2 linked regions of the Occallatibacter riparius genome follow. The protein of the gene in region 2 interacts with the protein of the main gene of each other region in a pairwise test. Links are inferred from orthologs where the notes say so. Each region holds a gene or a part of one and is shown on either strand. Other genes may lie near its edges.

What was found.
Region 1: the proteins of MOP44_RS22395 (region 2) and secA interact in binary tests that used the Escherichia coli proteins (3 or more experiments, as listed by UniProt). The link is inferred for Occallatibacter riparius from one-to-one orthologs.

The regions. Positions count from the first base shown.
Region 1 is NZ_CP093313.1:5,100,828-5,105,086, reverse strand. What follows is about bases 1-3,493. They hold secA (preprotein translocase subunit SecA), read left to right. Parts: upstream 1-302; coding sequence 303-3,293; downstream 3,294-3,493. Other genes in these bases: MOP44_RS20780 (hypothetical protein), read left to right, coding at 1-210. In the rest of the region: MOP44_RS20770 (Gfo/Idh/MocA family protein), read left to right, coding at 3,531-4,259. UniProt on the Escherichia coli protein: Required for protein export, interacts with the SecYEG preprotein conducting channel.
Region 2 is NZ_CP093313.1:5,475,889-5,480,327, forward strand. Bases 1-2,907 are described here. They hold MOP44_RS22395 (carbohydrate porin), read left to right. Parts: upstream 1-555; coding sequence 556-2,259; downstream 2,260-2,907. Other genes in these bases: ptsP (phosphoenolpyruvate--protein phosphotransferase), read right to left, coding at 1-187; MOP44_RS22400 (hypothetical protein), read left to right, coding at 2,361-2,846; MOP44_RS22405 (hypothetical protein), read right to left, coding at 2,879-2,907. Also shown: more of MOP44_RS22405, read right to left, coding at 2,908-3,094; MOP44_RS22410 (Cof-type HAD-IIB family hydrolase), read left to right, coding at 3,148-4,032; MOP44_RS22415 (lytic transglycosylase domain-containing protein), read left to right, coding at 4,057-4,439.

The sequences.
Region 1 (4,259 bases), 370 kb from region 2 along the record:
GCTTACGCTCTCGGAGCGACATTCCTTTATTTTTCAATGTTCTACCACCCCCGGCTGGAACTGGCCGCAACGGCACAAACTCAACAGCAGGAGCAGCAGGACGAAGACGACAGCGGCGAACCCGAATCGCCAATCCGTCGCTTCCTTCGCCAATTGCGGAGCATTCGCCGGGGCGAGCCCGTCGACCGCCTCATCTGGAAGCTGGAATGAGCGAGCCTGGCGCAAAAACCGGAACCCACGGACGGCTCGTTCGTCCGTCGGTGCAGAACACACGGCATTTACACTGGTAAACGGAGAATTCTGTGTTTTTCGATAAGGCATTTACGAAAGTATTCGGCACGGCCAACGAGCGCGTGATCAAGAAGCTGATTCCCATTGTGAACAGCATCAACGCGTTAGAGCCGGCTACGAAAGAACTGTCAGACGAGCAGTTGAAGGCCAAGACAGCCGAGTTCAAGACACGCATCGCCCAGCGCCTGGAAGGGCTGACCGACCCCGACGCCATTAAGCAGGCGGAGCGCGCGGCGCTCGACGAGATCCTGCCCGAAGCCTTCGCCGTGGTTCGCGAGGCCGGCTGGCGTACGGTCAAAATGCGCCACTTCGACGTGCAGCTCATCGGCGGCATGGTTCTGCACCACGGCAAAATTTCCGAAATGAAGACCGGCGAAGGCAAAACGCTGGTCGCCACCCTTGCCTGCTATCTCAACGCGCTCGCCGGGCGCGGCGTCCACGTCGTCACGGTCAACGACTACCTGGCCAAGCGCGACGCCGAGTGGATGGGCAAGATCTACGAGTTCCTCGGCCTCACCGTCGGTGTCATCGTGCACGATCTGAGCGACGACGAGCGCCGCGCGGCTTATGGCGCCGACATCACCTACGGTACCAACAACGAGTTCGGCTTCGACTACCTCCGCGACAACATGAAGTTCGATATCAAGGACTGCGTGCAGCGCGGGCACTACTACTCTATCGTCGACGAAGTCGACTCGATCCTCATCGACGAAGCGCGTACGCCACTCATCATCTCGGGCCCAACGGACCAGACCACCGACAAGTACCAGCGCGTGAAGGGAATCATTCCCAAGCTGGTCAAGGGCGAAGAAACCGAGACGCTGGAAGGCAAAACGTTCACCGGCGACTACGTAGTGGACGAGAAGCATCGTACCATTGGCGTCACGGACGAAGGCTGGGTCAGCATCGAGCGAGAGCTCAACATCGACAACATTGCCGACGCAGAAAACTGGGATCTCAAGCACTTTGTCGAAACGGCGATCAAAGCACATGCCCTGTACAAGCGCGACGTTGACTACGTCGTGAAGGACGGCGAAGTCATCATCGTCGACACCTTCACTGGCCGCCTGATGCCAGGGCGCCGCTGGAGCGATGGGCTGCACCAGTCCATCGAAGCCAAGGAAGGCGTGCAGGTCCGCAAGGAAGACCAGACGCTGGCGACCATCACCTTCCAGAACTACTTCCGCCTCTATCAAAAGCTGAGCGGTATGACAGGCACGGCCGAAACTGAGGCCGCCGAATTCGAGAAGATCTACAAGCTCGAAATCGTTGTCATACCGACGAACAAGCCTCTTCTGCGCGTCGAGAACTCCGACGTCGTCTATCGCACCGAGAAAGAAAAGTACACGGCCGTTGCCGATAACATCGCCGAGCTGTACGAGAAAAAGCAGCCCGCTCTCGTCGGCACCACGTCTATCGAAAAGTCGGAGCGCCTCTCAGCGATTCTGCAACGCAAAGGCGTGCCGCACGTCGTGCTCAACGCCAAGTTCCATGAGCGTGAAGCCGAGATTGTAGCCCAGGCCGGCAAGCTGGGCCGCGTCACCATCGCCACCAACATGGCAGGCCGCGGAACCGACATTTTGCTCGGCGGCAACGCCGACTTCATGACTCGCCAGCAGCTCGTCAAGCAGAACAACGCGCGTGCGCTCAGCGCAGGCGAAGGCAAGATCAACCCCATGGCCCCCGCGGGCTTCCTGCGCTTCTACTACCAAGGCCAGGAGTTCGAAGTCTCCGAGACCGACTGGGCCGAGGTAAACAAGATTCACGCGGAAGCGGCCGCGCAGGAACACGCCCAAGTCATCGAGGCCGGCGGCCTCTTCATCCTTGGCACCGAGCGCCACGAGTCACGCCGCATCGACAACCAGTTGCGCGGACGCGCCGGACGCCAGGGCGATCCCGGCGCCTCACGCTTCTTCCTCTCGCTTGAAGACGACCTCATGCGCATCTTTGCCAAGCAGTGGGTTTCCACGCTGCTTGAGCGTCTCGGTATGGAAGAGGGCGTGCCGATCGAGTCGCGCATGATCTCCAACCGCATTGAGGCCGCGCAGAAGGCCGTCGAATCCCAGAACTTCGAATCCCGCAAACACGTTCTCGAGTACGACGACGTCATGAACAAGCAGCGCGAGGCGGTCTACGGTCTTCGCCGCCAGCTTCTCGAAGGCGTCGATCAGCGCGAGCTCATCCTGGAAGACTACGTCGGAGGCATCCTTTCAAGTTCGCTCGACGAGTTTGCCCCCGAAGACAAGCACGCGGACCAGTGGAACATCAAGGGCCTGCAGGAAAAACTGATGGGCCAGTTCGGCGTAAGCCTCGAAGCAGCGGGCATCAAGCCACTGGAATTGGCGCGCCACGAACTCGGCGACGAAATCTTCGAGCGCCTGAAGCAGGAATACGAAGCCAAGGAGAACATCCTCGGCGCGCCCACCATGCGTTATCACGAACGCATGGTCATGCTCAGTGTCATGGACGGTCTCTGGAAAGATCACCTCCTCTCCATGGATCACCTGAAGGAAGGCATCGGGTTGCGCGGCTATGCGCAGCGCGACCCGCTCGTCGAATACAAGCGCGAATCGTTCGACATGTTCGAAGCGATGATGCTGAAGTTCCAGGAAGACACCGTGCGCTTCCTGTTCCGCATGCAGATCATCGGACCGGACGGCCAGCCTGTGAACGCCGCTCCGCAGCCTCGCCGCGAAGTGCCGGCAGCGCCGCCCGTAGCCTCTGCTGCTCGGCCCGCTCCTGGCGATGGACATCGCGCCCCGGTGCTGGAAGCGCCGCGCGAGATTCCCGTTCCTACGCGCGCACCGCAGACAACCATCGACCAGTTGGAGAAGGAGTTCGCGAAGAAGAAGCAGCGCGAGCTTGCGCACGCCAGCATGGCCGGAGGCTCAGCCGCCAGCCAGCCCAGCCAGCGCCGTACCGGCGACAAGGTCGGCCGCAACGACCCCTGCCCCTGCGGCTCCGGCAAGAAGTACAAGAAGTGCCACGGCACCGAAGCCTAAGCACAATAGCACTTAAAACAAGAGAGCATCCGGATCGCAGTCCCGGATGCTCTTTCTGTTTTGTGTCGATGAATTTGTAGCGCCGGTCTCCTGACCGGCTGTCGTGGCGATCTCCTGATCGCCACCCTCCCGCGCCTCGACAGAGTAAGATTCTCTGGTCGGAAAATGCGCTGCGCAACCGCTCTTCAACCGCGCTTTTCTTCGCTTCAACTCTAGATTCCCATGGGAGGCAACACCTTGGTTACTCGGCGTGAATTCCTCGACACGCTCGCAATCGGCACTGCCGGACTTGCTATCAGCTCAACTGCAAAATCCTACGGACAGATCATGGGCGCCAACGATCGGCTCAACTTCGCCGTCATTGGCGTGCGCAGCCGCGCCTACGCACATCTCTCGTCGCTCAAAGCCAATAAAAGCTCCGCGCGCATCACCTACGTGTGCGACGTGGATTCGGAGACACTGAAAAAGTTCGCCGACGCCACACAGCAGGAGATGGGCGAACCCGCAGCCGCAGAGCGCGACTTCCGCAACATTCTCGCGAAGAAAGACGTCGACGCCATCACCATCGCAACGCCCGATCACTGGCACACGCCTCTGGCGATCCTCGGCCTCAAGGCGGGCAAGCATGTGTATCTCGAAAAGCCCTGCAGCCACAATCCCGCTGAAGGCGCGATGCTGCTTCAGGCCGTGCGCAAATACGGCAAGAAGGTGCAGATGGGCACGCAGCAGCGCTCCTCGCCGCACACCATCGAGATCATCGACAAGATTCACTCCGGCGCAATCGGCACGCCCTACCTCGCCAAGGCCTGGTACGCGAACACCCGCAAGTCCATTGGTGTGGGCAAGCCGGCGCCTGTACCGGCACAGCTCGACTGGGACCTCTGGCAGGGGCCCGCGCCGCGCCAGGAATACAAGGACAACGTGCAGCCATACAACTGGCACTGGTTCCGCGTCTGGGGCACAGGC
Region 2 (4,439 bases):
GCGTAACTGCGTGGCCCGCGGCATGAACCGAAAGGATCTCGCCATCGCACGCGGCAAGCAGCACGTTATTGACAGGATCTATAGACAGGCCATCGCCAACCATCTTCTGCGCGAAAACCGGATCTGGAACGCGTTCCAGCGGCCAAGCCTGGCCGGAAAGTGGAGAGATGATTCTGATCTGTGCCATCAAAAGCCACGCTTTCCTGGAAATAGAGTGAACATCTTCTGCCGTGTACAACCGATGACCAATACACGTCCGCATCGCGCTGCGATGAGAGCGTGATCCTGCGTCTTCTGGGCCCTGAGTTTGCGGTCGAAGTCTATTGCGGTTCACAAATCGGGGTCATCTGGCAAAAGTACGAGAAGGAATCTCGAGAGCATCACGAACTCTCCGCGAGGCCAACGTGACATCTCTGGTACGCGCGAAGGGCTAACTTACATTTTTGACAGTTATCGGATGTGTTACTGAGGACTAGCATGCTGCGGAAGTTCCGACATCATCCAGTGCCGTCGCGTGCATACGGACAATCGGTCGCGTTCGGCAGGAGGGATTGCATGCACGTCAGCCGATTCTTCGGTCTTGTTCTGATCCTTATAAGCAGCGGCATCGCAGCAAGTGCGCAGACAGCGCCGAACGCCGACCTGGGCCAGGTCAGGCATGAGATGGAACAGCTCAAGCAGGAATACCAAAAGATGAGCGCCGCCTACGAGGCGCGACTGAAGCAACTCGATGCCCGCCTGCAACAATTGGAAAGCACGAGCCCGCAACCCGCTCTAGTCTCCGCTGCAGTAGTAACAACGAGGCCAACCCCCGTTGTCGCTACCACTGCTGCGAGCACGCCGACGGCAGCCAATCCTGCAAATCAGAACGCGCAAACCCAGGAGCAGGGAGGAGAGTCACCAAGGCCGATTCAGGAAACAACCGACTCGATCCAGCAGTCCCTCTCGCAACAGCGAGAGAACGCCGTCCGCGAACGGCTGGAGACAGTGCTACACAACTTCGTCGATGTCACTGGATACTTCAGAGCCGGTTACGGACGCGATGATGAAGGAGGCCCGCAGGTCACATTCCAGGCTCCAGGCGCCATGGCCAAGGCGGGCAGGTTGGGCAACGAAGCTGAGAACTACGGAGAACTCGCAATCAGCAAGAGCTTCTATCTTCCCGGCGCATTCTCGTTGAAGAAGAATTCCGCTGGTGGCCCAGCCACTTCGCCCACGGCACAATTCCTCGTTCGCATCTCGATGTTCAACCCGTATCAGAACTACAACGCGTCGTCGAACACCACCTTCGGCATCGCAGAAGCATGGGGCGCCGTCGGGCATCTGAGCGACAGTCAGCCAGCCCTGAACGTCTGGGCCGGCAATCGCTATTACCGCCGCCACGATGTCCACATCGATGACTTCTTCCTTTACAACATGAGCGGCGGCGGCGGCGGCGTGGAAGATATCAAGCTGCCCTTCGGCAAGATGGCGCTTGCCTGGATCGGCCTCGGCTCTCAGAGCGGCTTCAGCGATATTCCGGAGCCGAATACCACAAACAAAGCAGGCTTCAGCAAGGGCAATTTCGATTTCCGCCTCTACGACATGCCAATGCTGGGCGGCAGGGGCGAGTTCGGATTCGATGTTTCGAAGACCTCATCCGGCAAGGATCAGAGTGGCGCGGAGGCTCCCGGTGCGACGGGCGTTGGCTTCACGTTCATCCACACGGCAGACAAGTGGCTGGGCGAAAGCAACATGAACAAGTTCTACATCCAGTACGGACGCGGGCCGGCCAAGACATTCACTTCCGGCTTCGAGACCTACACCACTCCTGCCGGCTCCTTCATCCGCCCCGACGCTTCCGACTCCTACCGATTCCGCGTCGCGGATAACGTCATCTTCGAGCCCGGCAACCACTTCACCGTCAGCCCAGTGGTCATCTACCAACTGACGGACTACAAGCAGTTCGGAGGCTCGCAGCACTGGTTCTCCGCAGGCGTGAGGCCCCAGGCGCACTTCAACGACTTCGTCAGCCTGGCCTTCGAGCCTTTCGTCGACTGGACCGACAACAAAGAAACCCACGTCAGCGACCACCTGTTCAAATTCACGTTCGCTCCGCAGGTCTCGCTGGGACGTCACTTCATGAGCCGCCCAGCCATCCGCGGATTCGTAACGTATGCGCAGTGGGGCAACGGATTCAAGGGCCAGATCGGCGGCCCCGACTACCTCAACAGCACGCAGGGCGTTACCTGGGGTGCCCAGATGGAAAGCTGGTGGTAGTCTCCGCGCTCGGCTGCGCGACGGGAAAAGCCAAGGGTAGAGCCAAAACGGTGCTACCCTTGGCCGCGCAGTTGAAGTCTTATGTATAACAGGGCTCTGCCATGAAAACTTATGTGATTGCTCTTGCGCTCTGCGGAGCAGGATTGGCTCACGCTCAGTCGCCTTCCACTCCGCCGGCTGCTCCCCAGAATCCTGACCAGCTTTTCAAATCGCCTCTGCTGCAGCCGCCCGGCAAGCCGCAATTCAAATTGCAGGTTCCCGATTCATCCCACCGGTTCTTCACGCTGCCTCAACTGAAGGCGCACAACCCTGCCGAAAGCAAATCGAAGGTCGATCCCGGAATCCTTCGCAAGCCGCAGGGATTCGCGCAACGTCCCTCGCGTCCGGCGCCGCGCAGCGACATCTACCCCGGCCTGAAGATTCAACCGACACAGATTGCGCTGCTGGAAACCCCACCAGGCGACCTTCAGCCCAAGTCTCTCCCCATTCCGACTCTCTTTCCAAACGCCCGGTTCGAACCTATCCCGATCAACTGGCATGGATTCAAAATGATTCCGGTCGAAACTGGATCATCGGCCACTCCATAGGCGCCAACCCGCTGCTGCCGCACTGACTATACTCAGAGTTGATGGAGCGCATCTGCACCCAATGCCACGCCGTTCTCGCTGCTGACAACCAGGCCGACTGGTGCCCAGCCTGCGGCGGTGCCCTGACGGACCGAACGGTAGACCCGGCGTTCCAACGCGCACCAGCACCCAAGCCTGAGATTGATCACCGCGGCATCGTGCTCCCGCGCCGGCACGCCCTCGGCGGCATCATCACGCCTCAGTAACACGGCTGCATCTTTTGCGCGCCTCGTCCATACGCACCCACGCGTAAACTGAGAGCATGCATCTCCCGGTTCGCCTGGTGGCGATTGACATGGATGGAACCCTTCTTCCCACCTTCGGGCAGAAGATTGGCGACCGGACGGCCCGCGCTCTGCGCGCCGCGCAGGCGGCAGGAATTACCGTCGCCATTGCCACCGGCCGCCGCCACGCCTATTCCGCTCCATTATTGGCAGACCACGGCCTGCGAAACGATACGCCGCTGATCACATCGAACGGCGCGGTCACCCGCACCCTGGCCAACGAACCCATGGATCACTGCCATCTTGAAGCTCGCGTCGCTCGCGGTCTTTGCGGTCTGCTCCGGCCCTTCGGCGTCCTTGTCTTCACCTTCGACCGCTCCGGCCCCGGTGAACTGGTTCTCGAGGACCTGGAGACGGCGAAAGAACGGATCCAGCTTTGGATCAACGCCAACCGCCCCGCCATTGAAATCGTCAAGCCGTTGGAGCGCGCGCTCGATGGCCCCGAAGATCCCATTCAGGGCATGGTCACCGGCACCATGGATCAAATGAAGGCCGCCGAAAGGGCTTTGCGCGCCAGCGAGTTGCACAAGTATTGTGAGTGCGTCCGAACCGAGTATCCCGTCCGCGATCTCTCGATCCTCGACCTCATGCCGCCGGGAGTCACCAAGGGCTGGGCGCTCGAGCGGCTCGCACGCCGCCTCGGCATCGACCGTAAAGAGGTCATGGCCATTGGCGATAACTGGAACGACCTGGATATGCTGGAGTGGGCCGCCCAGGGCATCGTAATGGGTAACGCCGCGCAGGAACTGCGCACGATGGCGAAGGTTCGCGGCTGGAAGCAGGCGCTCACGAACGATCAGGAGGGCGTGGCCGTCATTCTAGAGCAGGTGGTTGCGCGGCAGACGGCCTCCGCCGGCGCGTAAACTCAGAAACACCAGGGGATTCGGTTGACCCATATCCGGGGAAAACTCGTTCTGACAGCAACCGCTTTGGCGGCGCTGGCGCTGCCCTGCCGTGCCGCGGAACGGGTTTCGCTAACCAACGGGTTTGCCTTGACGTGCGCGCATCACGAGACGGTGGAGGGACGCGTACGCCTTTACTCCAGCGCCAACGCCAGCAGCTACATCGAGTTCCCGCCCGCTGACATCGCTAGCATCGAGACCGTTCCTGATCCGCCTCCGAGCGCCGAACCGGAGACCGCCGAATCGACCCCGGCTGCCCGTCCAACGACGCCTGCCAAGCTGACACCGGCCGACCTGCACGAGATGCTGGCGACCGCCGGCCAGGCACACCACCTTGATGTCGACCTGCTGGCCAGTGTGGTCAAGGC